DNA from 3 places in the Roseococcus sp. genome. Region 3 is predicted to be linked to each of the others. Evidence: predicted binding sites of a transcription regulator. Region 3 holds the regulator's gene; each other region holds the start of a gene.
The links. The regulator LexA, encoded in region 3, represses DNA repair genes until DNA is damaged. The targets are predictions, from matches to a motif close to TGTTCTANNTANGTTC.
Positions count from the first base shown of each region.

Region 1: ACO057_RS19525 (ImuA family protein) is a predicted target of LexA. The motif match lies at 3,075-3,090, and genes of this name have one in related genera.
Region 2: radA (DNA repair protein RadA) is a predicted target of LexA. The motif match lies at 2,547-2,562, and genes of this name have one in related genera.

Region 1 covers NZ_CBDDFJ010000036.1:448,750-458,613, reverse strand. Annotated here, with positions in the region: gene ACO057_RS19545 (Bug family tripartite tricarboxylate transporter substrate binding protein) at 1-877, opposite strand, end outside; gene ACO057_RS19540 (LysR substrate-binding domain-containing protein) at 945-1,805, opposite strand; gene ACO057_RS19535 (DUF1127 domain-containing protein) at 1,928-2,155, shown strand; gene ACO057_RS19530 (trypsin-like peptidase domain-containing protein) at 2,175-2,909, opposite strand; gene ACO057_RS19525 (ImuA family protein) at 3,354-3,878, shown strand; gene ACO057_RS19520 (hypothetical protein) at 3,909-5,273, shown strand; gene ACO057_RS19515 (error-prone DNA polymerase) at 5,270-8,524, shown strand; gene ACO057_RS19510 (hypothetical protein) at 8,592-9,041, shown strand; gene ACO057_RS19505 (MATE family efflux transporter) at 9,075-9,864, opposite strand, start outside.
Region 2 covers NZ_CBDDFJ010000037.1:143,017-152,880, reverse strand. Annotated here, with positions in the region: gene ACO057_RS20475 (CvpA family protein) at 1-495, opposite strand, end outside; gene ACO057_RS20470 (methylated-DNA--[protein]-cysteine S-methyltransferase) at 583-1,134, opposite strand; gene radA (DNA repair protein RadA) at 1,131-2,540, opposite strand; gene ACO057_RS20460 (MarR family winged helix-turn-helix transcriptional regulator) at 2,891-3,373, shown strand; gene ACO057_RS20455 (PEP-CTERM sorting domain-containing protein) at 3,511-4,137, shown strand; gene ccmB (heme exporter protein CcmB) at 4,238-4,873, opposite strand; gene ccmA (heme ABC exporter ATP-binding protein CcmA) at 4,885-5,487, opposite strand; gene acnA (aconitate hydratase AcnA) at 5,548-8,244, shown strand; gene ACO057_RS20435 (hypothetical protein) at 8,244-8,651, shown strand; gene ACO057_RS20430 (DUF4136 domain-containing protein) at 8,657-9,226, opposite strand; gene ACO057_RS20425 (DJ-1/PfpI family protein) at 9,342-9,864, shown strand, end outside.
Region 3 covers NZ_CBDDFJ010000036.1:73,545-83,408, forward strand. Annotated here, with positions in the region: gene gdhA (NADP-specific glutamate dehydrogenase) at 1-13, shown strand, start outside; gene ACO057_RS17755 (DUF169 domain-containing protein) at 223-1,029, opposite strand; gene ACO057_RS17760 (N-formylglutamate amidohydrolase) at 1,267-2,130, shown strand; gene lexA (transcriptional repressor LexA) at 2,136-2,825, opposite strand; gene ACO057_RS17770 (SDR family NAD(P)-dependent oxidoreductase) at 3,003-3,887, shown strand; gene ACO057_RS17775 (alpha/beta hydrolase) at 3,840-4,589, opposite strand; gene ACO057_RS17780 (glycosyltransferase) at 4,649-5,215, shown strand; gene ACO057_RS17785 (glycosyltransferase) at 5,317-5,763, shown strand; partial or broken gene ACO057_RS17790 (glycosyltransferase family 9 protein) at 5,754-6,666, shown strand; gene ACO057_RS17795 (NYN domain-containing protein) at 6,648-7,457, opposite strand; partial or broken gene thrS (threonine--tRNA ligase) at 7,585-9,544, shown strand; gene infC (translation initiation factor IF-3) at 9,616-9,864, shown strand, end outside.

The DNA.
Region 1 (9,864 bases), 380 kb from region 3:
CGCTCGCGACGATCTCCGCCCCCTGCTCGGCCATGCGCGCCTGCACCGTCGGCTCGGACAGCACCTGCTTCAGCGCGGTGTTGAAGCGCGTGTTGATCGCATCCGGAATCCCGGCCGGGCCCACCATCACCCAATAGGTCAGCGCCTCGAAGCCCGGGAACCCTTGCGACGCGATCGTGGGCACCTGGGGCAGGAAGCGGCTCGGCGCCGCCGTCGAGATGCCGAGCGGCATCAGCCGCCCCTCGCGGATGTGCTGCAGGATGATGACGATGTTCGACATGAAGAGGGGAACATGGCCCGCCAGCGCGTCCTGCAGGGCCGGCCCGCCACCGCGATAGGGCACGTGCAGCAGCTTGATGCCGCCGCGCTGCTGCAGCAGCACCGTCGAGACATGCGCCAGCGAACCCACGCCCGTCGTGGCATAGCTGAGCGTCTCGGGCGCCGCCTTCGCTGCCGCGATGAGCTGCTCGATGCTGCGCAGCGGCGTGGAGGGATGGGCCGTCAGCGCATAGGGGCAGGTGCCCAGCACCGAGTTGAAGGTGAAGCCCTCCATCACCCGGTAGGGCAGGTTCATCAGCGTCTCGTTGGCCGCCAGCGTGTCGTTGGCGAGCAGCCAAGTGTAGCCGTCCGGCTGGGAGCGCGCCGTCTCGGTGGAGCCTACCGAGCCGGAGGCGCCGGCGCGGTTGTCGACGATGATGGGCTTGCCCAGGATCTCCTGCAGCCGCGGCTGGATGATCCGCGCGACCGTGTCGTTCGATCCCCCCGGCGGATAGGGCACCACGATGCGGACGGGGCGCTCCGGCCAGGATTGGGCATAGGCTGGGGCGGCCAGGACCGGCGCTGCGATCAGCGCCCCCAGGGCTGTACGGCGATGCATGTCTCGAACTCTCCCAACTTTCTGGGAGCACCTCACCACGCGCGCCGCCAGGCGCTCAAGAGCCGTTTCAGGATAACTGGACGAAGCCGTCCCGGATCGCTTCCGCCAATGCCACGCCGCCCGGCGAGAGCGGCACCTCGCCGGTGGCGAGCAGGATGCCCATCTCGGCCAGCTGCGGCAGTCCCTCGGCCTCGCCGAGCCAGGTGAGGCCCGGCGGCAGGCGCGTCGGCGTCGAGATGGTGATGGCCAGCCCCGCCAGGGCCACCGCGAAGCAGCCCGACTGGGTGGAGCTGTTATAGGTGACGCGCACGCGCCGCCCCGCGCGGCCGAGGGCCTCCAGCGCGGCGCGGCGCCAGGTGCAGCCGGGGTGGGCGGCGGCCAGGGGCAGAGGATCGCGCCGGTGCAGGGAAGTGCCCTGCTGGCCGACCCAGCGCAGCGGCCCGCGCCAGACCTCCTCGCCGCCGGTGCCATTGCCCTCGGTCAGCAAGGCCATGTCGAGATGGCCATGCGCCAGGCGCTGGGCCAGCTCCTCCGAGCTCATGCAGAGCACGTCCACCTCGATGCCCGGATAGGCCTCGCCGAAGCGCGCGAGGATGCCGGGCAGCCATTGCAGCGCGTAATCGTCGGGACTGCCGAGGCGCACCTGGCCGGTGATGGGCGGGGCGCGAAAGTTGGTGATGATCTCCTCGTTGAGCGAAAGCAGTGTGCGGGCCCGCTCCAGCAGCCAAGCGCCCTTGGAGGTGGTCTCGATCCCCTTGGGGCCGCGGCGCAGCAGTTCCTCGCCCAGGACCTCCTCGAGGCGCCGCATCTGCATGGAGACGGCGGACTGGGTCCGCCCGACGCGCTCGGCCGCCCGGGTGACGCTGCGTCCCTCGGCGATGAGGACGAAGCTGCGGAGCAGTTCGGGGTCGAGGCCGGCGGGGAGCATTCGGAAAGTATCACAAAAACTGATGGTCCCCGTCAAGAAAAGTCGTTGGATTGATGCTTCCAAGACTGCGATTGTTTCTTCGCGGCTCAGATCAGAGACGCAGAACCCAAAAGGAATATGTCATGTCCGCCCGGCTCCTCTCCCCCTCCGCGTTCCGGCTCGATGCCGCGTTGGTGGGCCTGAAGGACAGCTTCCAGTGGTTGGAGCAGGTCACGCGATTCTGGCGCGCCTATGAGACGCGCCAGCATCTCGCGGCGCTGGACGAGCATATGCTGCGCGATATCGGCATCACGCGAATGGACGCCTGTATCGAGACGCGGCGCCAACCCTGGGACATCCGGGGCATCTAAGCGGGGCGCCAAGCGCGCCTTAATCAGCGAGAGCCAGGCGGGTGGCGGGCAAGGCCCCCATCCGCCGCGCCTCCTCCATCGCCTCGTGGATGTCGAGGATGAAGACCTGGCGGCGATCGCCCTGCGCGAAGCCGGCCAGGTCCACGCCGGTCATCATGCCGAGCACCGTGGCTCCACCGGATTCGGGAAGCGCCGTGGTCAGGCCCATCACCCGGCCGCCGCGGTCCACCACCGGGCCGCCCGAAAATCCCATCAGCGCGCCGAGCCGGGCCGTGAAGCCCGGGCCGAAGCCGCGCATCTGTATCCAGGGCCGCTCCACCCGGCCGGCCGCGAGCGATCGGCCCAGCCCCTCCGGCCCCAGCGCCCAAACCGCCTCGCCCTCGACCGGGATCTCGGGCGCCAGGCTGGCGGGGCGCAGGAACCCCTCGGGCATGCGCAGCACGGCGAGGTCCATGCGCGGGGAAGCGCCCACGAAATGCGCCGTCGCCTCGCCGCCGCCACCGGCCCGCCGCAGCGTCACCCGGCCCCCGGCCTGACGCATCACATGGGCATTGGTGAGGAGATGGCGGTCATCCACGGCAATGCCGGCGCCGACGGAGACCCCGCCGGCCTGGAGACTCGCGAAGCTCTCGCGCGCCACGCGCCCGGCCGGCGTGCCCTCGGCCTGGAGGGCCGGCAGAGGGGTGCAGGCCACGGGAAGGGCCACAGCAAGAGACAGGACCAGCAGGGGCGCCAGCCGCGCGGATCTTCGCATCGAGGGGTGCCTCCACTCGGGGGGGGGTAGGGGCAGGCTGACGGCGAGAGCTGAAGAAAGCCTTTCTGCGACCTGATTCGCTGTGGGTTTTTTCGGAACTCCGGCAGGCGCCCCGTCTGCCTTCCCGCAAGCCTCGAACCTTGACTGGCCCGTGTTCCAGGACTAGAACATATCAAGAACATTTGTGGCAAACCAGATGCCCCCCCAAGCCCCTTCCCCCGATCCCGACGAACCGCCCCCCACCGACCGGGCAGCCCTTCTGGCCGGGTTGCGGGCCCGGATCGCGCGGCTCGATCCGGGGTTGGAGGGCCCTGGCACGGGGCGCGCCGCCCTGCCCCTCTCGCCCGAGATCGACGCGCATCTGCCCTGGAACGGCCTGCCCCTGGCCGGGCTCCACGAGGTGCTCTCGGACCGAGCCGGGAGCGGCGATCGGCTTCTGCGCGCTTGCTGCTGGCCCGCGCCCAGGCCGCCCTGCCCGGCCGCTCCGTGCTCTGGATCGCCGCCGAACCCGATGCCTATCCTCCCGGCCTCGCGCGCATCGGGCTCTCGGCGGCCAGCCTGATCCTGGTCCGTGCCCCGCGCCCGGCCGACGCGCTCTGGGCCGCCGAGGAAGGACTGCGCTGCCCGGCCATCGGCGCCGTGCTGACCTTCGGCGAGATCCCCGACCTGACCGCCGCCCGCCGCCTCCAGCTGGCGGCGGAGACGGGGGGCGGGATCGGCCTGATGCTGCGCCCGGACGACGCGGCCCCCGGCCCCACCGCCGCGCTCACCCGCTGGCGGCTCTCCGCCCGGCTTTCGGTCGAGGCCGGCCCGGACCATCTGGGCGAGCCCGGATGGGAGATCGCGCTGCTGCGCGCCCGCGGCGGGCGGCCGGGCGCCTGGGTCGGGGAATGGGATGCGGCGCGGGGGGAACTGCGGACGCTGGCCCCCGCGCAGGCAACGCCGGCGACCAAGCGGCGGCTGGCGTGAAGAGGGAAGACGCCCCGCCGGGCCCCGCCCATGGGTAGCCGCCGCTTCGCCCGCACCCCGAGCCTTCCCCTCTTCGAGACGGGCCTGCCCTGCGTCGCCCCCCCTTTGCCCCCCGCACAGGCCGGCATGCCCTTGGGCGAGCGCCGCTTCCTCGTGCTCCACGGCGAAAGCCTGGCCGCCGAGCGTCCCGCCGTCTGGGCCCTGCGCTTCTCGCCGCTGGTGGGGATCTGGCGCGAGGAAGGGCTGGTCATCGAGACCACGGGCCTGCCCGATCCAGAGCCCGAACTGCTGATCCGCGTGCGCCGCGCCTTCGCGGCCGCCGGGGCGCCCGCGCGCGGTCTGCTCGGCGGCGCGCCGGCCGCGCTCGCGGCGATGCTGCGCGCCGGCCTGCGCTCGCAGGTCCTCGCCCCGGACCAGGAGGCGGCCGCCCTGCCCCGCCTGCCCGTCACCGCCCTCGCTCTGCCCGAGGCGATGATCCCGGCGTTGCATCGCCTCGGCCTGCGCGACGTCGCCGCGCTGGAGGCCCAGCCGCGCGGACCGCTGGCCCGGCGCTTCGGCCAGCTCATCGCCGAGGAGCTGGCCGCGCTGCGGGGCCGGCTCGTCCCCTTCACCCCGGTCCGCCCGCCGCCGCGCCACCTTCAGTCGCGCGAATATCTCTCGCCCCTCTGCACCGCGCCGGGGTTGGAGCGGGCGATCGGCGCGCTGATCGAGCGGCTTTGCGCCGGGCTGCTGGAATCCGGCGAGGGCGTGCGCGCGCTGCGCCTGCTCGCCTTCCGCGGCGACGGCTCCTGGCAGGAGCTGCGCCAGGGCCTCGGCCAGGCGAGCCGCGCCCCCGCCCATCTGCGCCGCCTGATGGACCGCCGCATCGAGGAGCTCCAGCCCGAGCTCGGCTTCGAGAAGATGAGCCTCGCCGCCGAGACGACCGAGGCGCTGCACGCCCGCCAGTCCGGCCTGCCCGGCGAGGAGGCTGAGCCCGAGGCCCTGTCGGAGCTGCTCGACCGGCTGGAGCAGCGCCTGACGATCTGGCGCCTGGCGCCGCGGGCCTCGCATTGGCCGGAGCGGGCGGTGCGGCGGGCGGATGCCTTCGCCCCCGTGGCGGAAACCATGGCCGCGCCCCGGCCGCTGCGACTGCTGCGCCGGCCCGTGCCGGTGAAGGCCACGGCCCTGCTGCCCGACGCCCCGCCCCTGCAGTTGACCCTCGGCCGCAGGGTGGAGCGCGTGGTTTCCGCCGAGGGGCCCGAGCGGCTGGAGCCCGAATGGTGGCGCCCTCCGCAGGAGCGCCCGCCGCGCGACTATTACCGCGTCCAGCTCGCCTCGGGCGCGCGCTGGTGGGTCTGCCGGCGCGGCGAGGCCGGGCCCGGGGCGCAATGGTTCGTGCACGGATATCTGGCGTGAGCGCGATCATCCTGCCCGGCCCGTCGCCCAGGCCGGCCGGCCCCAGGCCGCCTCCGATCCGCAGCACGGGCTTCGGCGAGCTGGGGGCGCTGACCAACTTCACCTTCCTGGAGGGCGCCTCGCATGCGAGCGAGCTCGCCCGGACCGCCAAGGCGCTGGGGCATGGCGTGCTCGGCATCGCCGACCGCAATTCCATGGCCGGGATCGTGCGGGCCTGGGTCGCCTGCCGGGATCCGGCGGTGGATCTCCGCTTCCTGCCGGGGGTGCGCCTCTGCCTCACCGATGGCAGCGAATACCTCGCCTGGCCGACCGACCGCGCCGCCTGGGGCCGCCTCTGCGCCTTGCTCTCCGCCGCGCGGATGGAGGCGCCCAAGGGCGAGTGCCCCCTCTCGCCCGAAGAGATGTATGCAGCGATGGAGGGCCAGGTTCTGGCGCGCCTCGCCCCGGAGCTCCCCGACCGGGCCTTCGCCACGCGCCATGCCCATGAGGCGCGGATGCTGCGCGAGCGACTGGCCATGCCACTGCTGATCGCGACGCATCACCGCGCGCGCGGCTCGGACCGGCACCGGCTGGACCTGCTCGCGCAGATCCCCGAGGCGCGGCTGATCGTGGCCGGCGGCGTGCGCTATCACGCCCCGGAACGCCGCCGCCTCGCCGATGTGCTGAGCGCCATCCGGCTAGGCTGCACCATCGACGAGCTGGGCCTCGCCGCCGAGCCCAATGCCGAAGCCTGCCTCAAGCCCGAAGCCGAGCTGCGCCGCCTCTTCGAAGGGCACGAAGAGGCCGTAGGCCGCGTGGCCGAGGTGGTTGCGGCCTGCAGCTTCCGGATGGACGATCTTCTGTACGAGTATCCGGAGGAGATCCTCGATCCTGGCCGAACGCCGCAGGAGACGCTGGAGGCGCGCGTCACCGAGGCGCTGCCGAAGATGTGGCCCGGCGGCGTGCCCGAAGCCGTACAGGCGCAGCTCGACAAGGAGCTCGGGATCATCGGCCGGCTGAACTACGCCTCCTATTTCCTGACCGTCAGCGAGATCGTGCGCTTCGCGAGGAGCGAAAAAATCCTCTGTCAGGGGCGCGGTTCGGCGGCCAATTCCGCCGTCTGCTACGCGCTCGGTGTCACCTCGCTCGATCCCAATACCTACCAGCTTCTCTTCGAGCGCTTCATCAGCGAGGAGCGCGGCGAGCCGCCCGATATCGACGTCGATTTCGAGCATTCGCGGCGCGAGGAGGTCATCCAGCACATCTACGCGCATTACGGCCGCCACCGCGCCGCCATCGCCGCGACGGTGATCCGCTACCGCAGCCGCAGCGCCATCCGCGAGGTGGGCAAGGCGCTCGGCCTCGACGAGACGACGACCGCCTTCATGGCCAAGACCGGCGGCTCGCCCGGCAATGATTCGAGCTGGGCGGAGATCGTGGAGCAGCATGGGTTGGATGCCGCCGATCCCCGCCTGAGGATGGCCTGCGAGCTGGCGGAGGAGATCCATAACTTCCCCCGGCATCTCGCCACGCATGTCGGCGGCTTCGTTCTCACGCGCGGCCCGCTGACCGAGTTCTGCGTCGTCACGCGCGCGGCCATGAAGGACCGCCACACCATCGAGTGGGACAAGGACGACATTGACGCGCTGAAGATGCTGAAGGTGGATGTGCTCGGCCTCGGCATGCTGAGCTGCATCCGCCGCGCTCTGGACCTCATCGGCATGAAGCTGATGACGGAGATCCCGGCCGAGGATCCCGAGACCTATGAGATGCTTTGCCGCGGCGACAGCCTCGGCGTCTTCCAAGTGGAGAGCCGGGCGCAGATGAACATGCTGCCGCGCCTCAAGCCCCGCGAATTCTACGATCTCGTCGTCGAGGTCGCGATCGTGCGGCCTGGCCCCATCCAGGGCGACATGGTGCATCCCTATCTGCGCCGCCGGAACGGCGAGGAGCCGATCGACATCCCGAAAGGGCTGGAGAAGGTGCTGGAAAAGACCAAGGGCGTGCCGCTCTTCCAGGAGCAGGCGATGCGCATCGCCATCGAGGGCGCGGGCTTCTCCCCCGCCCGTGCCGACCAGCTGCGCCGCGCCATGGCGACCTTCAAGCACACGGGCGACGTGCCTTCCTTCAAGCCGGACTTCATGGCCGGCATGATCGCACGCGGCTATGCGCCGGACTTCGCCGAGCGTTGCTTCAAGCAGCTTGAAGGCTTCAGCTCCTACGGTTTCCCCGAGAGCCACGCCGCCAGCTTCGCGCTGCTCGTCTACATCTCCGCCTGGCTGAAATGCCATCGCCTGACCGCCTTCACCTGCGCGCTGCTGAACAGCCAGCCGATGGGCTTCTACGCGCCAGCGCAGATCGTCCGCGAGGCGCGCGATCATGGCGTGCAGGTCCACCCTGCCGACGTGACGGTCAGCCTCCATGATTCGACGATGGAGCCCGTTGGCCCCGATGCCCCCACCGGCCGCGTCGAGGACAGCGCCCTCCGCCTCGGCCTGCGCCTCATCAGCGGCCTCTCGAAAGACGTGGCCGATCGCATCGTCGCCGCCCGCCCCTTCGCCGATCTGCGCGACATGATCCTCCGCGCCCGCCTCGACCGCCGCAGCGTGGAGCGTCTCGCCCAGGCCGATGCGCTGCGCGGGCTCGGGCTCGACCGCCGCACCGCCCTCTGGGAGGCCGCCGCCGTCGAGCGCGAGGTTCCGCTGGAGGCGCCCGTCGCCGAGCCCGCGGCGCTCCTTCCGCGCGCCACCGCCGGCGAGCAGGTGTTGCTCGACTACACCGGCACCGGCCTCAGTCTGCGCCAGCACCCGCTCACCTTGCTGCGGCCGCAGCTGCAACGCCTGAAAGCCGTAACGACCGCCGATTTCGCCGCCGCCCCTGCCGGCGCCTGGCTGCGCCTGGCGGGCCTCGTGCTCGTCCGACAACATCCCGGCAGCGCCAAGGGCGTGATCTTCTTCACCATCGAGGACGAGCACGGCGTGGCCAATCTCGTGCTCTTCAAGCATGTCTCGCAGGAGTATCGCGCCGAGGTGGTGGGCGCCCGCCTCGTCATCGCCGAGGGCCGCATGGAACGCGCGCCCGGCCATGTGCCGATCCTCCACCTCGTGGTGCGCAAGCTGGAAGACCATTCCGCCCTGCTCTATAGCCTGCACGAGCTGGACCTCGACTCCTGGGACAAGGTGATCTCACCGCGGGACGAAATCCTGCACGGCGAGCCCCATGTCAGCGTTCGCGGCCCCGGTATCCGCCAGCCCAGCCGGGATTTTCATTGATTTTTTCGATATATATTTGCGAATAATTCTCAGTTGCACTAGGCTGCCCTCAGATCGGAGGTCTTCCATGGCGACTCGCGGCCTGCCCGCCTGGCCTCACCTGGGCCAGGATTCAGATGGTTTACCGGAGGCCGAGCGCCTCCTGCTCGACGCCGCGCGCGCCTGGGCCTCCGATGGACCCGCCGGCCCCATGGCCGAGGCGGCGATCGTCCTGGCCGCCGGCGGCGTCGAGGGCTCGGCGCTGATGCTCGATCCCCTGCTACGCAGCCTGCCGACCTTGCATCTCGCCGCCCCCCTCTGCCCTTCCGTGACGGAAAGCGAGTCCGCGCTGCTGCTGGCCGTGAGCGCGGCCCAGCACGGCTCGCGCAGCCTCGCTTTGGGATTGCTGCACCGGCTCGCCCCGCCGCTCACCGCCTTTGGCGCGACCACGCTGCTGGTGGGTCTGGCCTGTGCGCTGAAGCGTGGGGGGCAGTTGCTCGCCCCCGCGCTGGACCGCGCACGCTTCAAGTCGCCTTGAAGCGCGATCCGTCTGCGTGATCAGCGCAGCGCATCACGCCTTAGGACCCCAGACCCCGGGCCGCACCGCCACCGCCGTCAGAACGCCATAGGCCGTCACGCCCAGCGCCACCGCCAGGAACTGGCCGTCCATGCCCAGGCCCATCACGTCGCCGAGCAGCCAGCCGCCGCCCACCGCGATGGCGAGCCGCGAAAGGCCCGCCGCCACGGGATAGCCCATCCGCCCCGCGCCCATCGCCGCGAAATACATGGCCATGCCCAGGCCGAAGCCGCCGAAGGCCGGGCCGATGAAGCCCAGCGCCCGCGCCGCGATCGCCGCCACCTCGGCATCCGAGGCGAAGAGGTTCGCGAAGGCCATCGGGAAGAGCGCCACGCTGAGCCCCACCGCCGAGCAGATGCACAGCGCCATCAGCCCACCCACCCAGGCGCTGCGCCGCGCCGTCTCCCAGTCGCCCTGCCCGACCGAGCGCCCGACCAGCGCGGTCAGCGCCGAGCCCACGCCGAAGGCCAGCGGGATCATCATGAATTCCAGCCGCGCCGAGACGCCATAGGCCGCCACCGCGACGGGGCCATAGACCGCGAGCCGTGCGGTCACCAGGATGGTCGCCATATTCGCCACGAAGGCCAGGCAGCAGGCGACCGCGCCCACGGCCAGGATGCGGCGGAACAAGGGCCAGCGCAGCTTCACCCGCAGGTCCGGCCTGAAGCCCGCGGCACCCGAGAAGACCACCTTCGCCATCACGAAGGCCGCGCCCCAGAAGCTGATGGCAAAGCCGATCCCGATGCCCATGAGCCCCAGGCCCAGCGTGTCGCTGAGCACGAAG
Region 2 (9,864 bases), on a different contig from region 3:
CGCGGCGATGCGGGGGCGATACTCCTCCGGCATCAGGCCTACAACCCATCTGGCGACATCAACGACCAGCGGAAGCGAGCGGGCTTCCCGGACGGCCTCGGGCCAGCGCTCGACGGAAGGCACGAAGAGCCCCGCGAGGACATAGACCAAGGCCGCGATGAAAGCGCCGCGCGCCAAGCCGAATATGGCCCCGAGCGAGCGATCCACACCCCCCAGCGGGCTGCTCTGAACGCGACCCGCCAATGCGTGAATGACAAGCTTGAGAACGACCAGCACGATCAGGAAGACCGCGCCGACCGCCACGCCATCGGCCAGCCAGTCCGGCTCGATGGTGCCGTTGAGCACGGCGACGAGGGGCTCGCGGAAGGCGAAGGCGGCAAAGGCGGCGCCGATCCAGGCCGCGACGCCCAGCACCTCGCGGACGAATCCGCGCATGAAGGACAGGATGGCGGAGGCCACCATCACGATCAGGAGTATGCCATCGGCCCAGGTCATGCGGGCTGCATATAGCGGGACGGCGTGATTCGCGTGAGTCCCCCAGAAAATCAAGGAAAGTTGCGAGGAGTTCGCAGTTATCGAGGGTCAGCCGCGGGCGGTCTTTTCCCGGAAGGCCGCGCCCTCGTGGCGCAGCAGCCAACGCTTGCGGTCCAGCCCGCCGCCATAGCCGGTCAGCGAGCCGTCGCTGCCGATCGCCCGGTGGCACGGCACCACCAGGCTGATGGGATTGGCGCCGTTGGCCGCACCCACCGCACGGACGGCGCGGGGCCGGCCCAGCTTCGCGGCCAGGGCGCCGTAGCTCAGCGTCTCGCCCGCCGGGATGGCGGTCAGCGCCGCCCATAGGGCCTGCTGGAAGGGCGTGCCTTCCGCTCGCCACGCGATGGCGGCCAGGCTCCCGAGCTCGCCCTCGAAATAGGCGGCGAGCGCCCGCCGCATTGCTTGCGGCGCGGCGCCGGGCTCCGGCGCGAAGGGGCGGTAGTTCAGGCGCAGGAGATAGGTCAGCCGGGCCTCGTGATCCGCCCAGTCGAGACCGCGGAGATAGCCCTCACCGTCCGTGATCAGGAGGGCCTCGCCGACCGGGGTGGGCAGCCGGTCCATCAGGAGGCGGAGGGGCAGAAGGCGTACAGGCGGCGTCATGCGCGCGTCTTCTCCCGCGTCAGCGTGCCCGCCGCGAAGGGCGCGACCAGATCCGCCAGATGGCCGATCTCCGTCAGCCGCAGCCCCTCGATCGGCGCGGGCGCCTTGCTGCCCCGCGCCACCCGGCGCGGCAGGACCGCGGCGGAGAAGCCGAGCTTCTGCGCCTCACGCAGGCGCTGCTCGGCCTGGGAGACCTGGCGGATCTCGCCCGAGAGGCCGACCTCGCCGAAATACACCGCGTCGGGATCGGTCGGGCGGTCGGTGATGGCCGAGACCAGCGCGGCCGCCACCGCCATATCCGCCCCCGGCTCGTTGATCCGCAGCCCGCCGGCGATGTTCAGATAGACGTCGGACTGGGCGAAGGTGAGGTTGCAGCGCGCCTCCAGCACGGCCAGCAGCATCGAGAGCCGCCCGCCCTCCCAGCCCACCACCTGGCGGCGCGGGCTGCCGCCGTTGTTGCTGGGCGAGAGCAGCGCCTGGATCTCGACCAGCACGGGCCGCGTGCCCTCCAGCCCGGCGAAGACGGCGCTGCCGGAGATATTGCCGCGCCGCTCGGCCAGGAAGAGGGCGGAGGGGTTGGTGACCTCCATCAGCCCGCCCTCGGTCATCTCGAAGACGCCGATCTCATCGGTGGCGCCGAAGCGGTTCTTGGTGGCGCGCAGGATGCGGAACTGATGGCCGCGATCGCCCTCGAAATAGAGGGTGGCGTCGACCATGTGCTCCAGCACGCGCGGGCCGGCGAGCGTGCCCTCCTTCGTGACATGCCCGACCAGCACCAGCGCGAAGCCGCGCGCCTTGGCGCAGCGGATCAGCTCGAAGGCGCAGGTGCGGACCTGGGCGACGGTGCCGGGCGCGGAATCCAGGGCGTCCAGCCACATGGTCTGGATGGAATCGATGACGACGAGGGTGGCGTCCTTCTCGGCCTCCAGGCTCGCGAGGATGTCGCGCAGCCCCGAGGCGGCCGCCAGCGCCATCGGCGCGTCCTGCAGGCCCAGGCGCCGGGCGCGCAGCCGCACCTGGGCCACCGCCTCCTCGCCCGAGATGTAGAGGACGCGCTTGCCCGCGCTCGCCATGCGCGCCGCCGCCTGCAGCAGGATCGTGGACTTGCCGATGCCGGGATCGCCGCCCACCAGCACGGCCGAGGCGGGCACGAAGCCGCCCCCCAGAACGCGGTCCAGCTCGGCGATGCCGGTGAGATGGCGCGGCGGCGGCTCGGACTCGCCGGCGAGGCCCACGAAGTCGATGCCGCGCCCGAGCGGCGCCTTGCCGGCCGGCCCCGGGCCGCGCGGCGCCGTCGATTCCTCGACCAGGGTATTCCATTCGCCGCAGCCGTCGCACCGCCCCTGCCACTTCGGGTGGTCGGCGCCGCAGGACTGACAGACGAAGCGGGAGCGATCCTTGGCCATGATACGGAACGTAAACAGAACAAACCGCCACGGCAAGGGCCGGCTCCGCGATAGGCGGACCCGATGGGCGGCAGAGGCATTCCGGATTGGGCAGCCCTCTCGCTGCCGGCCAAAATCAGGACGTGGGAAGGCTCAACCGATCCCGTCTTTCCGCGTTGAACTCTTTACAACTTGCCGTCGCGCCACACTCCCCCCTCCCCAGGCGCGACGGCTTCCCCGGCGGGGCGATACTCCCCCCCCCAAGCCCAGGTCCCGCCGGGGACCACGCGCTCCGCGAAGATGCTTCGAAAAACCGGCTCCCGTTGTGATCAGTGTTTCAAAATGGACGTAGATGTGTGTATATGCATCACATGGCCGCCAAACCTCCCCTGACCGCACAGGACGCCGTCGAGGCATGCTCCGAGATCCGGACGCAGTGCCTGGCTTTCGCGGCACGCCGCACGGCCAATCTGATTTCGCGCGTCTATGCCGCGCGGCTGGCCCCGCTGGGCCTCGAACCCTCGCAATTCGGCGTGCTGATCGTGGTCGCGACCGGCAAGGCGGATTCGGCGCGGGAACTGGCGGATAAGCTCGGCATCGAGCGGTCGACCCTCACCCGCAACCTCGCCCGGCTGCTGGAGGCCGGCCTCCTCGTCGGGACGCCCGGCAAGGGGCGGCGCATCAGCTACGCCGTCACGGAGTCCGGCCGGGCGAAGCTGGCCGAGGCGATGCCAGCCTGGCAGGCGGCACAAAGCGCGATGCAGGCCGAATTGAAGCCCGGCGTCGCGGATATCGCGCGCCAGTCGCTCGAAGAATTGCGCAGCGCGGCTCTGGAACTGATCAAGGCGGACTGAAGGCCAGCCGTCGAGACTGTTTACGATTGCGTCCTGCCGCCGGGCCGAACGCCCGGAATCCATTGTTTTACATATCTATTTTTCCCGGCATGTAATTTGCTTATCGTTAAGATTTCCTCAGATGGGAGATCTTCAAGTTGCGCAAATGGCTTTTCGGCGCGGTGGCGGGCGGCTTTCTGTTGATGGGCGGCGCCGCCTCCAGGGCCGACGTTATTTTCCAGGTCACCCAGATCGGCCCGACGATGCAAACGCCCTTCGGCGGCGGCCCGCCCTTTCCCAATCCCATCATCGGCGACGCCTCTTTCGTGGTGCGGGACGACACCTTCGCCGCAGGCATGAATTTCCATCAGGCAAACGGCGCCTTCGGCCAGCCGTTTTCGGAACTGGACGGCCTGATCGGCGTCCATGTCGGGTTGTCCAATCTGCGCGAAGCCATTTCCGCCTCGCTGGACGATTTCACGGCGGAGATTCCCTACAGCTCCTCGGCCTTCTCCCGCATCGAGCTCACGAGCGCCCCAGGCGGGCTGCCCATCGGCACGATCCTTTACAGCAGCGCGCTCTACATGACCGTTCAGTTCACCTTCGACGGCAGCCATACGGTCAGCGGCATGGCGATGGGCGATGGGTCCTGCAATTCCGGCTGCCGCTTCACGGGAGCCCTGACGGTCGCGGTGCCGGAGCCCGCTTCGGTCCTGATCTTCGGCATCGCGCTCATCGGCCTCGCCGCGGGTCTCCGCCGTCGATCGATCTGCCCCGGCGGCTAGAGCCTTCTCCATTCGCAAGGGCTCACTGCGTAGGCTCTAGCCATTTGTTTTTACGAGCATCTTTATCCGGCCAGACGATTCCGTCTGGTCGGACGATGCTCTAGTCGCCGCGCAGCGCCGCCCCCGCCGCCAGCGGCGCCAGCGGCGCGGCGAGGGCCAGCATCGCCGCCTCCAGCAGCAGGAAGGGCCGCGCCTCCAGCCCGGAGGCCGCGGCCTCGATCGCCGCCGCGCCGAAGATCATCACCGGGATGGCGAGCGGCAGCACCAGCAGCGGGAGCAGCACGCCGCCGCGCCGCGCGCCCAGCGTCAGCGCCGCGCCGGCCGCGCCCAGCAGCGACAGGATCGCCGAGCCCAGCGCCAGCGCCGCCATCGCGACGGGGATCGCCGCGACGGGCAGGTTGAGCAGCGCGGCGGCGAGCGGCGTCGCGATCACCAGGGGCAGGCCGGTCGTGATCCAATGCGCCAGCGCCTTCACCGCCGAGATGGCCGCCGGATGCAGGCCGCTCAGCAGCAGCTGGTCGAGCGAGCCGTCCTCCGCCTCGGCGCCGAAGAGCCGGTCGAGCGGCAGCAGCGCGGCGAGCAGGGCCGAGGCCAGCAGCACGCCGGGCGCGAGCCGCGCCAGCAGTTCCGGCGAGGGCCCGACGCCGAAGGGAAAGAGCGCGGCGACCAGCACGAAGAACATCACGGCGGCGAGCGTGTCGGCCGGATGGCGGATGGCCAGCCGCAATTCACGCATCAGCAGGGCGATCAAAGCCGCAGCTCCCGCGCATCGGGCAGCGGCAGCGGCAGGTGCGTCGCCGCGATCACCATGCCGCCCGCGGCGCGATGCCGCGCGAAGAGCGGGCCCAGCGTCTCGACCGAGGCCGCGTCCAGCCCGACCGAGGGCTCGTCCAGCAGCCACAGCGGCGCCCGCCCCAATGCGAGGCGCGCCAGCGCCAGCCGCCGCTTCTGCCCCGAGGACAGAACCCGCGCCGGCAGATCCGCCAGCGCGCCGAGATGAAGCGCTTCCAATGCCTCTCCCACCTCGCCGCCATGCAGCCGCGCATAGAAGGCGAGGTTCTCGGCGGCGCTCAGCGAGGGCTTCAGCGCGTCCTGATGTCCAAGGTAACGCAAGCGCGCGCCATGTGCCGGCAGGTCCGCGAGGGCATCCGCGCCGTCCCAGAGCAGTCGTCCCGCGGCGCGCGGAAGCAGTCCCGCAAGCACTCGAAGAAGCGAGGACTTGCCCGCGCCGTTCGCACCCTTGAGCAGCAGCGCATCGCCCCGGTCTATTGCGAATGAGACGCAATCAAAAGCAGGCCTTTCCGCCCGCCAGCAAGCCAATTCCTGTGCCTCGAACAGGCTCACCTCCATGGACCGTGACCCGCCGTCATGCTTTAAACCCGCAACGACAGAGTAGAGGACGAATTCAAGATGCGCATGGTCGGGCAGGACAGTCTCAAGGTCGGTCGGGAGCTCAAGGTCGACGGCAAGACGTACCACTATTTCTCCCTGCCCGAGGCGGCGAAGCAGATCGGCGATATCTCGCGTCTGCCCTTCTCCCTCAAGGTCCTTCTCGAGAATGTCCTGCGCTTCGAGGACGGCCGCAGCTACACCGTCAACGACGCCAAGGCCATCGCCGAATGGGTCCAGCAGGGCCATAGCGAGAAGGAAGTCCCCTTCAAGCCGTCGCGCATCCTGCTCCAGGACTTCACGGGCGTTCCCGCCGTCGTCGACCTCGCCGCCATGCGCGACGCGCTGCTGAGCCTGGGCGGTGACCCGCGCAAGGTGAACCCGCTCGTCCCCGTCGATCTCGTCATCGACCACTCGGTGATGGTGGACGTCTCCGGCACCGCCTCCTCGCTCCAGAAGAACGTGGACATCGAGTTCGAGCGCAACGGCGAGCGCTACGAGTTCCTCCGCTGGGGCCAGGAAGCCTTCAACAACTTCCGCGTCGTCCCGCCGGGCACGGGCATCTGCCACCAGGTGAACCTGGAATATCTCGGCCAGGTCGTCTGGACCGCCACGGATATCGGCAACACCTACGTCTACCCCGACAGCTGCTACGGCACCGACAGCCACACCACGATGATCAACGGCCTGGGCGTGCTCGGCTGGGGCGTCGGCGGCATCGAGGCCGAGGCCGCGATGCTCGGCCAGCCCATCGCCATGCTCATCCCCGACGTCATCGGCTTCAAGCTCAGCGGCAAGCTGCGCGAGGGCGTGACCGCCACCGACATGGTGCTCACCGTCACGCAGATGCTCCGCAAGAAGGGCGTGGTCGGCAAGTTCGTCGAGTTCTTCGGCCCCGGCCTCGGCGGCATGGCGCTCGCCGATCGCGCGACCATCGCGAACATGGCCCCCGAATACGGCGCGACCTGCGGCTTCTTCCCGGTCGACGAAGTCACGCTCGGCTACCTGAACCTCTCGGGCCGCGACGAGCACCGCATCAACCTCGTGCGCGAGTACTGCAAGGCGCAGGGCATGTGGCGCGACGATTCGATGCCCGACCCGGTTTTCACCGACACGCTCGAGCTCGACCTCTCCACTGTCGAGCCCTCGATGGCCGGCCCGAAGCGCCCGCAGGACCGCGTGGCGCTCGGCTCCGTCGGCACCTCCTTCGCCAAGGACCTGGCCGCCGGCACGATGGGCGTCCCCGGTGACGAGGCGAACAAGCGCGTCGACGTCCAGGGCGAGAAGTACGACCTCGGCCATGGCGACGTGGTGATCGCGGCGATCACCTCCTGCACCAACACGTCCAACCCCTATGTGCTCGTCGCCGCCGGCCTCGTGGCCCGCAAGGCGCGCGCCAAGGGCCTCAAGCCCAAGGCCTGGGTGAAGACCTCGCTGGCGCCCGGCTCGCAGGTCGTCACCGACTACCTGAACGCCTCCGGCCTTACCGAGGACCTGGACGCCCTGGGCTTCCAGACCGTGGGCTATGGCTGCACCACCTGCATCGGCAATTCCGGCCCGCTGCCGGAGCCGATGGTCGAGGCGATCGAGGACAACAAGCTGGTCGTGGCCGGCGTGCTCTCGGGCAACCGCAACTTCGAGGGCCGCGTGCACGCCAATGTGCGCGCCAACTACCTCGCCTCCCCGCCGCTGGTCGTCGCCTATGCGCTGGCCGGCAGCGTGAAGATCGACCTGCAGCATGAGCCGATCGGCACCGGCAGCGACGGCCAGCCCGTCATGCTGGCCGACATCTGGCCCACGCAGGAAGAAGTCAGCCAGACGGTCGAGTCCGTGCTGACGCGCAAGATGTTCATGTCGCGCTACTCGGACGTCTTCAAGGGCCCCGAGCAGTGGCAGGCCATCAAGGTCGACGCCGGCAGCGACACCTATCGCTGGAACGGCGGCTCCACCTACGTCCAGAACCCGCCCTACTTCGAGGGCATGACCATGGACGTGAAGCCGCTGGCCTCCATCAAGGGCGCGCGCGTCCTGGGCGTGCTGGGCGACAGCATCACGACCGACCACATCTCGCCCGCGGGCAATATCCGCAAGGTGAGCCCGGCCGGTGAATACCTGCTCGAGCATCAGGTCCGCCCGACCGACTTCAACAGCTACGGCGCCCGCCGCGGCAACCACCAGGTCATGATGCGCGGCACCTTCGCCAATATCCGCATCAAGAACGAGATGGTCCCCGGCATCGAAGGCGGCGTCAGCAAGCACTACCCCTCGGGCGACGTGGCGCCGATCTACGACGTCGCCATGCGCTACAAGGAAGAGGGCGTGCCGCTGGTCGTCTTCGGCGGCAAGGAATACGGCACCGGCTCCTCGCGCGACTGGGCGGCCAAGGGCACCTTCCTGCTGGGCGTGAAGGCGGTCATCACCGAGAGCTTCGAGCGCATCCACCGCTCGAACCTGGTCGGCATGGGCGTGCTTCCGCTGGTCTTCAAGGAAGGCGAGAGCCGCGCCACCCTGGGGCTGCGGGGCGACGAGACGGTCGAGATCCTCGGCGTCGAGAACCTCAAGCCGCGCATGCTGCTGGATGTCGTCATCACGCGCGCCGATGGCGAAGTGGTGAAGACCCAGGTCCTCTGCCGCGTCGATACGGCCGACGAGGTCGAGTACTACCGCAACGGCGGCATCCTTCAATACGTGCTCCGCGGCATGGCGAAGGCCGCCTGATGGCCGGGCGCTCCGTTGCCGGGCTGTTCGTCGCGCTGCTCCTCGCGGGCTGCGCGGCGGAGCCCGCGCGGAACGCCAACCTGCCGGTGATCGACGTCGCCTTCCAATGGACGGCGGCCGATCGCTGCTCGCCGCGGTCGCCAGCCCTCACGATCCGGGGGCTGCCGCCCGGCACCGCCCGGATCGCCTTCCGGCTGACCGACCTGAACATGCCGACCTTCGCCCAGGGCGCGGATATCTTCGTGCCGCCGGATGGCCGCGTGCCGCCCGGCACCCTGCCCAATTACGTGGGCCCCTGCCCGCCCGCCGGGGAGCGGCATTCCTTCCGCTTCGTCGTCGAGGCCAAGGACGCCGCCGGCCAGATCATCGGCGCCGGACAGGCGACCCAGCTCTTCCCGCCCGAATAGGCCCGTCAGCGGGCCGCCATGCCCGCGCGATAGGGATAGCGCGCGAAGATCGCCGCGATCGCGGCGTCGATCCGCTCCTGGGGATAGGTCCGGTCCCGCGCGGTGACCGCCGCCACCGCCACGCCCTCCCACACCATCGCATCGCGCCGGCGGTCGACGAGGTCCACGTTGATCGTGCCCTCGGTGTACTGGTCCACGAAGGGACCGCCGCCGAAGGCGTAGCCCGGCCAGGCGCCGTAGCCGCGATAGCCGTAATAGCCGATCGGCGGCGCGAAGGCCGGCCCGCCGGTGACCTGGACCCGCTCCTGGAGCCGCCCGTGGAAATTCACCAGCAGGTCCGGGTTCGGCGCGAGCACATATCCGCGCGCCGTCATCTCCCGCTCCACCGCCGCCTTCAGGCGGTCCGTCGTGAGGGTGGTGTAGCCCGAGCGATCCGTGCCCAGGGGGCTCGCCCAGCTGAAGCTTCGGTAGCGGGAGAAATCGGCGTTGCGGTCGTAATCCACGCGGACGTCGGGCGTGGCCGCGCAGGCGGCGAGAACCGCCAGGCCGGCGAAGGGAAAGAGGCGGCGCAGCATCGGCGTTTCCTTCTGATCGGGCCAGACTATGGCGACCGAGGCGCTTCCATCAACGAGAAGCCTTGCCGCCGGGTTGCGCGGCCGTCACCATCGCCGCGCATCGCGGAGTGGCCTCATGTCCCATCTCACCATCGGCAGCCTGATCTTCGACGAGCTCGATCAGGTGGATCTGACAGGACCGCATGAGGTGCTCTCGCGCCTGCCGGATTCCAGCTACGCCATCTACGGGCGTACCATGGCGCCCGCCCGCGACATGAAGGGGCTGCGCATCCTCCCCGACGCCACGCTGGACGAGGCGCCGCAGCTGGACGTGCTGCACATCCCCGGCGGCTTCGGCGTGGACGCGCAGATGGCCGATCCGGTGATCCTCGAATGGATCCGGCGGCAGGCGGAGGGCGCGCAGGTGGTCTTCACCGTCTGCACGGGCGCGCTTCTGCTGGGCGCCACGGGACTGCTGCGCGGCCGGCGCGCCACGACCCATTGGGCCAGCCACCACATCCTCCCCTCCTTCGGCGCCGTGCCCGTGCGGGCGCGGGTCGTCGAGGACGGGAAGTATGTGACGGCGGCGGGCGTGACCTCGGGCTTCGACGGCGCGCTGCACCTCGCGGGCAGGCTGCGCGGCCAGGCGGCAGCCGAGG
Region 3 (9,864 bases):
CGGCGTCATCTGACGAGGGCGGCCGGAGATATCGCAGGGCCGGGGGCGGTACCCTCCGGCCGGAGGCTCAGTTGGGCGGAAGCCCGGAGATGCAGCGGCCCCGATGGTAGGGGCCGCTGGGGGTTCGTCACCCACAAGGGCACGCCATTCCGGCGGTACGGAGGCCGTACTTCTTGGCAAACCTCCGCCGACGCGTGCCGCGGTCCTTGGCTGGGCAGCCTGTCAGGACTTGCCCGCGTAGCTCTTCCCCATGCCCTGGGCGGGGTCGGCCTGGGGGCCATAGGGCATGATCGGATAACGCAGTCCGGCCTTGGCAAGGCCTTTCAAGCCTTCGATGGCGCGGGCGAGATCCGCCGGCGGGCAAGCCATGAGCATTTCATCATCGGCCACGCCGCCATAGCGGCGCTCGGCGTAGCAGGGCAGGGAGAGGCAGACCGTACGGTCGCGCAGGGCCCGGCCCCAGCTGTCGGCGCAGGCGCTCTCGCCGGTGATGGAGAAGTCATAGCGGCGATAATTGCGCCACTGCAGCCCATTGATGAAGAGGATCATCTGAGCCGGATTTGCATAGAAAAGGCAGACGTCCGGCGGGTCGAGCCGGGCGGAGCGCAGGGGCGACACGACGAGGCCGTGATACTCCGGCGGAACGCGCGGCATCTGCGCCTGGTGTGCCGCGGAGGCCTCGATGTTCTGGAACCAAACGCCATCCATCTTGCGGCCCGAGGTGTAGAGCTCGGAGGGCGCGTTCAGGCCGATGACGCCGCCGCAATTGCTGAACTCCGGCACGTTGTCGTGCGTGATGGCGAGGGTAAAGCCCGCCATGCGCGCCTGCGTGACGAGTTGGCAGGTGGAAAAGCGCGTGCCGGGCTGGGGCCTGCGCAGGCCTGGGATGGCCTCCATCTCCGCCTGATCGCGGAAGAGCTTCATGCCGAAAGGCAGGGTGCGAAGGCGCAGCAGATCGGAAAGCCCGTGGGCCAGTTCGGCTATGGCTGCGGCATTGGGCGTTGGAACATCGATCGAACCCTCGGGCATGGCGTATCCTCCGTCTTATGATTGCCTCCACGGTCGCACAGGCGGGATGGCGACGGAAGTCGATCGTTGCAAAGGCGAGCGTCGGCGGAAGGATGTCCTTTCGGTCGCTTCAGATGATCGAACCCGGAGGTAGGTATCAGGCGGCCAGGCCGGTCAGGATGACAGAGACACCGCTGCGTTCGCATTGCTTCCGCCGAGTGACAAAAACTCCCTGTCGTGGCCTAATGACCCTTCTGAATGGATGATCTCGCCACTCACTCCCCGCCCTATGACCTGTTGCGCCCCGAGCGACAGACGATCCCACTTGTCTTTGCCTCACCGCATTCTGGACGCGACTATCCGGACGATTTCCTCGCCTCGATCCGCCTGGACGCCATCGGCATCCGACGGAGCGAAGATGCTTTCGTCGATGAGCTTTTTGCCGCGGTTCCATCCATAGGCGCCCCGCTCCTGGCCGCGCGTTTTCCACGCGCCTGGTGTGACGCGAACCGCGAACCCTGGGAGCTGGACCCCGGCATGTTCGACACTCCCCTGCCAAGCTGGGTGAACAGTGCCAGCCCGCGGGTGGGGGCCGGGCTTGGAACGATCGCTCGGGTCGTGGCCACCGGCGAGACGATCTACCGCCATCGCCTGTCCTTCTGGGAGGCCGAGCGCCGGGTTCGTTCGTGCTGGGAGCCTTACCATGCGGCCCTTTCGGCGCTTATCGCCGAAACCAGGGATCGCTTTGGTCTCTGCCTGCTGATCGATTGTCATTCCATGCCGGCCCACCCGGCCCAGGCGCTGGATCCACCGGATTTCGTGCTCGGCGATGTCCATGGCACGACCTGCTCTCCGAAAGTGACGCGGGTGATGGAGGTCGGCCTTCAGAGGCTTGGCTATCGCGTTCGGCGCAATGATCCCTATGCGGGAGGTTACATCACCCGCCACTATGGGCGGCCACGGGAGGGCATTCATGTGATCCAGATGGAGATCGCCCGCCCGCTCTACATGGACGAGCAGCACATCCGCCGGAGCGCCAATTTCCCGAAACTTCAGGCCGACATCTCAGGCCTGGTGGCGAGCCTCGCGACCGAGGACTGGAAACTCCTGACCGCGAGATAGGCGCGTCAGTAGCTGCGAAGCAGCCCGATCAGCCGGCCCTGAACCTGCACCCGGTCAGGCCCGAAGATGCGGATTTCGTGATTGCGATTGGCGGGCTCCAGCGCCACGGAATTGCCGCGCCGCCTTAGCCGCTTCAGCGTGACCTCGTTTTCGTCCACAAGCGCCACGACGATATCGCCGTTTTCGGCCGAATCACCCCGGCAAATGACGACGGTGTCGCCATCCAGAATGCCGGCCTCGATCATGGAGTCGCCCGCGACTTCAAGCGCGTAGTGCTCTCCCGTCCCCAGCATGCTGACAGGCACGTCGACGCCTTGGCCTTGATCCCTCAAGGCCTCGATCGGAATGCCCGCGGCGATGCGCCCGAAGAGCGGAAGGGTGACGGAACTGGCTTTCTCCTGCTTCGGCGGGCGGCCGAAATTGCCCTGAACGACGTTCGCGGCGATTTCTTCGGCGGCGTCCACGCGCGGAGGGATGGCGCTGCCCGGGAGCCGCACGACTTCCAGGGCGCGGGCCCGGTGCGCGCGGCGGCGGAGGAAGCCACGCTCTTCCAAGGCCGTGATGAGGCGATGGATGCCCGATTTCGACTTGAGGTCGAGCGCCGCCTTCATCTCATCGAAGGAAGGGGAAAAACCCGTCTCCTCAAGATGCTGATTGATGAACATGAGCAATTCATGTTGCTTCCGCGTAAGCATCGGATTTGAACCTCTCCCGTAGAGGGGAACATGGGTTCCCCTTAGGCCGGCGTGAACAAACCGGCAACTCGAAATTCGTTCTAGAAAGGTTCTGCCGGATCAGTCAATCGAAAAAATGGTGTCGGTCCAGTGATTTGTCAGTTCGGCAACCCTTGCGGCATCGCGGGGTGACAGGGCATGGGTGACAGGGTGGTTTCAGATATGAACTTGCTGGTGATCGGCCTGGGCTTCAGCGGCTCTGCGATCGCATCCCTCGCGGCCCGCAGCGGCATCCGCGTGACGGGAACGGTGCGCGACCTTAGGGCCGCTTCCGCCCCTCACGGCGTCCAACTGGTGGGTTTCGACGACGCGGCAGCCTTTGCCAACGCGACACATCTCGTCGTCACCACGCCACCCGGTCCCATGGGCGATCCGGTTTGGGCGCTGCATGAGCGGGCGCTTCGCGCGGCGCCATTGCGTTGGATCGGCTATCTTTCGACGACGGGTGTTTACGGGGACCGCGCCGGGGAATGGGTGGATGAAGGCACTCCACCGTCGCCGGGCCAGGCCAGGAGCAGGCGGAGGCTGGACGCGGAGCTGCAATGGGCGGGGCTGGGATCGCGCCTGGCGGTCGATCTTTTCCGCACGGCGGGCATCTACGGCCCTGGCCGCAATGCCTTTGCGGACCTCCGGGCGGGATCCGCGCGCCGCGTCATAAAGCCCGGCCATACCTTCGGCCGGATTCATCGCGATGACATCGCGCGGGCCGTGCTCGCGGCTCTGCTGGGATCGCAAAGGCCGGGCCCACGTGTCCTTCATCTGGCCGATGACGAGCCGGCGGCGCCGGCCGAAGTCACGGCCGAGGCGGCGCGGCTTCTCGGCATTCCCCCGCCCTCCGGGATTTCCTTCGCCGAAGCCTGGGCCGGGATGAGCGAGATGGGACGAAGCTTCTGGTCTGAGAACCGCCGCGTTTCCAGCATCGGGACAAAGGCCGCCCTCGGTCTCGATTGGGCCTATCCCAGCTATCGCGAAGGCCTACGCGCCATCCTCGCCGAGGAGCGCGCCGAGGGTGCGCCCGAGTAGGGCCAGATCCTCGGGCGTGGACAGTCGATGATCGCCGGACTTGATGAGCGTGACCTCCACGTCGCGGCCGGCGATGCGCTCGGCGAGGCGCAGGCTGTGCTGCCACGGGACGTCCGGATCGTCCTGGCCGTGCAGCAGTCGGACCGGGTGATGCAGGGCGATCGGGCCGCCCAGAACCAGATGATTTCGCCCGTCCTCAATCAGGGCGCGGGTGATCGGATAGGCATCCCCATATTCGCTGGGCCGCATCCAGGCCCCTTCGCGCTCGATCTGGTCCCGGACCGTGGCCGGAAATTCGGACCACATGAGTTCTTCCGTGAAGTCGGGTGCGGCGGCGATGCCGATCAGCCCGGCCACACGGTCGGGATGGCGCAGCGCCAGCAGGAGCGCGATCCAGCCGCCCATCGAGGAGCCGATCAGGATCTGCGGACCCTGGGTCAATTCCTCCAGGACGGCGGCCGCGTCGGCCGTCCACTTCCCGATGGTCCCGTCCTCGAATCGGCCGCCCGAGGTGCCATGCCCGCTATAATCGAAGCGCAGGAAGGCCCGGCCGCGGGTCGCGCACCATTCCGCGAGATAGGCGGCCTTGCTGCCGGTCATGTCGCTGTGGAAGCCGCCGAGAAAGACGACGCCGGGCCCTTTCCCGGCCAGAGCGCGGTAGGCGAGGGGCGTGTCGCCGAGGGTGCCGATGCGTTCCTTCATGCACTCCCGATGGCATGCATGGTTGCCGTCGTCCATGGCCGGGATTAGCAACGCGCCACATGCCACGCTCCCCCGCCATTCTGCAGGTCTTGCCAGCGCTGGAATCCGGTGGCGTCGAGCGTGGAACCCTGGAAATCGCCGAGGCCATCCAGGCCGCCGGCTACCGCGCGATCGTCGCATCTGCCGGGGGGCGGCTCGTGCCGGAGCTCGAGGCGCTGGGCGCCAGGCATGTGACGCTGCCGCTCGTCACCAAGTCGCCGACGGGCATCTGGCGCAATGCCGATCGGCTCGCGGCACTTGCCTCGGAGGAGGGGGTTGCCATCATCCATGCCCGCTCGCGGGCTCCCGCCTGGTCCGCGCTGATGGCCGCGCGGCGGAGCGGCGCGCATTTCGTCACGACCTATCACGGCACCTATGGCGAGGGCTGGCCGGGGAAGCGGCTGTACAATTCCGTGATGGCGCGCGGCGAGCGGGTCATCGCCATCAGCCGGCACATCGCGGACCACATCCGGCGCATCTATGGCGACGGGCCGGCGATCCGCATGATCCCTCGCGGCGTGGATCCGCGGCGCTTCGATGCGGCGAAGGTTGATCTGTCGCGGGTCATCGCCCTGCGCGACGCCTGAGTCCTTGCCCGAGGACACCGGGATCGTGCTCCTTCCGGCGCGGATGACGCGATGGAAGGGCCATGACGTGCTGATCCGGGCGTTGCCCCAGCCTCCCCGGAGTGATCGCGGTCCTGGCCGGCGATACCGCAGGGCGCGAGCGCTATGTGGGCGAACTCCGGGCCCTCGCCGAGCAGCTCGGGGTCACCGATCGCCTTCGTTTCGCCGGCCACGTCTCGGACATGCCAGCGGCCATGCTGGCGGCGAACCTCGTGGTCCATGCCAGCACGGAGCCCGAAGCCTTCGGCCGGACCGTGACCGAGGCGCAGGCACTCGGGCGCCCCATCATTGCCTCCGATCTCGGCGGCCCTCGGGAAACGATCGAGGATGGCGTCACCGGTTGGCTCACCCCTCCTGGGGATGTGGCCGCGCTGTCCGCCACGATCGCCCGTGTCCTGGCCATGCCCGCCGAAAGCCTTCGGGCGGTCGGGGAGGCGGCGCGACAGCGAGTGCCCACCCTGGAAGCCATGCAGGCGCAGACGCTGGCCGTCTATCGGGAATTGCTGTGACCCAGCGGATCCTCGTCATCAAGCTCGCCGCGCTCGGCGACTTCGTGCAGGCCTTCGGCCCCTTCGCCGCCATCCGGGCACACCACCCGGAGGCGGAGATCACGCTCCTGACGACGGGGCTCTTCGCGACACTGGCCGCCGAAAGCCCCTGGTTCGACCGGGTCTGGTCCGACGGCAGGCCCAGCTGGTGGAGCCCTGGAGCCGTTCTGCGCCTGGCGCGACGTCTGCGAGGCGCCGGCTTCGATCGTGTCTATGACCTGCAGACCTCCGGGCGATCCTCGCGCTACCGGCTCTTCGTCGGCCGTCGTGCCGAATGGTCGGGCATCGCTCCGGGGGCTTCGCATCCGGACACCGATCCGCAGCGCGATCTTCTGCATACGGCGGAGCGGCAGCGCGGGCAGCTCGTCGCCGCGGGGATCACAGCCTTCCCCGCGCCCCAACCTCGATTGGCTCGAAGCCGATGTTTCGGCTCTGGGCCTGCCGCCCCGTTTCGCGCTGATGCTTCCTGGGGCTTCCCCGGCGCGTCCGGGAAAGCGCTGGCCGGCAGAGCGGTTCGGCACCCTGGCTGCCCACCTCGACCTGCCGTCGGTGATCTGCGGCATCGCCAGCGAAACGCCGCTGGCGGAGGAAATCCGGCGCCTCGCGCCGCAGTCCATGGACCTGACTGGCCGGACGAACCTGCGACAGCTTGCCGCCGTCGCGCGTCGCGCGACCCTCGCAATCGGCAATGACAGCGGTCCGACGCATTTGGCGGCCGCCATGGGGTGCCCGACCGTCGCTCTGTTCGGTTCAGAGAGCGATCCTGCCCTCTGCGCTCCCCGCGGACGGGCCGTGACGGTCCTGCGGCGCCGGCCGATCTCGGCGCTTCCCGTGGAGGAAGTGCTTCAGGCCGCCGGCGGCTGATCCGCCCATTCCGGGCGGAGCACATGTCCCCCGCCCGGGCCGTCGCGGCGGATGAAGCCGCCGGCCGCTGTCAGCAGGGCATCGAGCGAGCCGTAGCCGGCAAAGTCGCTCCCGCGCAGGGTCTGCCCGGTTCGGTTCCGTACCATCTGCCCGAGATGGGGGACGTGCACGGGATCCTGGGCCTCCGTCATGATGTCGCGAACGACGGCGAGCAGATCGGCCGGGCTCGCCGCGCCAAAGGCTTCGCCGGGCTCCGGCGAGGCTTGCCAACCCAGCCAGCCCGCGAGCACATCCAGCCCGATGATCTCGTCGGCGGCCGCGCGGACGATGCGTCCGACCTCGGGGTGGGCGACCAGCCGTGTGCGCCGGTCCGCCGCGCGCAGCCGAACCAGCAACGGAACGAAGTCGGAATCCGTGGAGAGCAGCATGAACTCGTCGCAAGGCGCCGCCCCCAGCATGGTCTCGAAGGCATCCAGCGCGATGCGGAGGTCGGCGGCATTCTTCAACCGCGTCAGCCGCGGGCAGTCGATCACCTCGAAACCCGCAGCCATGAAGGCCCAGCGGAACTCGCCATAGCGAAAGCGCGAACCGGCCTCGTCATCCAGGACTCCGGCTGGATTCATGTAGCATCGTCGGAGCAGGGCGCGGCGGGGACGATCTTCCAGTAGCCGCTCCAGCCAGATTTCCGGCTGTTGCGCGAAGCGCAGCGCAACCTCGCTGCCCGCGCCGTCCCGCAGGCCCGAGACGAGGTTGTCGAAATCCAGAAAGATCGCGGTACGCAATTCGGGCATTGGGGACATGTCTGTTTTTGCGCCTTCGGCGCGGCTGGGGCAATGCGCCGGGCCTTGACCGGGCAGGGCGCTCTCCCCATGGTCCGCCGTTCGCTTCCACGCCAGCTACAGCAAGAGATATACAGAGATGCCTGCGATCACCCTTCCCGACGGTTTCCATCCGCCAGTTCGATGGTGCGGTGACCGGCACGGACGTGGCCGCGGCGATCGGGCCCGGCCTCGCCAAGGCGGCCCTCGCCATGGAGGTGAATGGCAAGCTCGTCGATCTCTCCGATTCGATCGAGGCGGACGCGTCCCTGCGCTTCATCACGCGCCGCGATCCGGAGGCGCTGGCGCTCATCCGGCACGATACGGCGCATGTGCTGGCGGAGGCCGTCCAGGAGCTGTTTCCGGGCACGCAGGTCACCATCGGCCCGTCGATCGAGAACGGTTTCTACTACGATTTCTCCCGCAACGAGGCCTTCACCCCCGACGACTTCGCCGCCATCGAGGCGAAGATGCGCGAGATCATCGGCCGCGGCGCCCGCTTCCAGCGCAGCGTGGTGAGCCGCGAGGAGGCGATCGACCTCTTCACCAAGAAGGGCGAGCGCTTCAAGGTCGAGCTCATCCAGGACCTGCCCGGGACCGAGACCATCAGCCTCTATAGCCAGGGCGACTGGATCGACCTCTGCCGCGGCCCGCATATGCGCAGCACGGCCGATATCGGCGTGGCCTTCAAGCTGACCAAGGTCGCGGGCGCCTATTGGCGCGGCAAGCCGGAAAACCCCGTCCTGTCGCGCATCTATGGCACCGCCTGGCGCGACCAGAAGGAGCTCGACGCCTATCTCCACATGATCGAGGAGGCCGAGAAGCGCGACCACCGGCGCATCGGCAAGGAGATGAACCTCTTCCATCTCCAGGAAGAGGCGATGGGCAGCGTCTTCTGGCATCCGAAGGGCTGGAAGCTCTACCGGACGGTCGAGGACTATATGCGCCGTCGCCTGGACGCGGCCGACTACCAGGAGGTCAAGACCCCCCAGCTCGTCGACCGCCGGCTCTGGGAGGCCTCGGGCCACTGGGAAAAGTTCCGCCACGCCATGTTCCTCGCCAAGGTCGAGGACAAGGACGAGGGCGACCGCACCTATGCGCTGAAGCCCATGAACTGCCCCTGTCATGTGCAGATCTTCAACCAGGGCATTCGCAGCTATCGCGAATTGCCGCTGCGCATGGCGGAATTCGGCGCCTGCCATCGCTTCGAGCCTTCGGGCGCGCTGCACGGCATCATGCGCGTGCGGTCCTTCACCCAGGACGACGCGCATATCTTCTGCGAGGAGCACCAGATCGCCGATGAGACGGTGCGCTTCGTGGCGCTGCTCTCGGATATCTACCGCGATCTGGGCTTCAGCGAGTTCCGCGTGAAGTTCAGCGACCGCCCGGAAACGCGTGCTGGCGACGACGCCACCTGGGATCGCGCGGAGGGCGCGCTGAAGGAAGCCTGCGCCATCGCGGGTGTCGATTTCGAGCTGAATCCCGGAGAGGGCGCCTTCTACGGCCCGAAGCTGGAATTCGTGCTGCGGGACGCGATCGGCCGAGACTGGCAGTGCGGCACGCTCCAGGTCGACTTCGTGATGCCGGAGCGGTTGGACGCGGTCTATGCCGCTGAGGACGGGACCCGCAAGCGGCCCGTCATGCTGCACCGCGCCATTCTTGGGAGCTTCGAGCGCTTCCTGGGCATGCTGATCGAGCAATATGCCGGCCGCTTCCCGCTGTGGCTGGCGCCGGTGCAGGTGGTGGTAGCGACCATCGTCTCCGATGCCGACGATTACGCGCGCGAGGTGAAGGCAGCCTTCGACAAGGCGGGGATCCGCGCCGAGCTCGACCTGCGGAACGAGAAGATCAACCGCAAGGTCGTCGACCACATCGACCAGCGGGTGCCGGTGCTCGCCGTCCTGGGGCGGCGTGAGGCCGAACAGAGGCAGGTTGTTCTTCGGCGGCTGCCCGGCCGGGAGCAGGAAGTGTTTTCGCTGGCCGATGCGGTGGCGCATCTGGCAAAGGAGGCAACCCCTCCCGATATGGGTGACCTGCCCGTTGGTGATGTTGCAGCGTGACGCGCCACGTTCCATAACGCGCGCTTGATTTACCATAACTGAGACAGGAGACGACCATAGCACGAGGCCCTATGCCCCCGACGCCCCCCTCACGTGAGGGGCCACGCGTGAACGAGGAGATCCGTGTTCCGCAGGTGCGCCTTATTGACGAGGCGGGCGAGATGCTTGGCGTGATGAGTATTCGCGATGCGCTTTACAAGGCGTACCAGTCGGGACTCGACCTGCTCGAGATCAGCCCGAACGCGGTTCCGCCTGTCTGCAAGATCACGGACTATGGCAAGTTCAAGTACGAGCAGCAGAAGAAGGCCAACGAGGCCCGC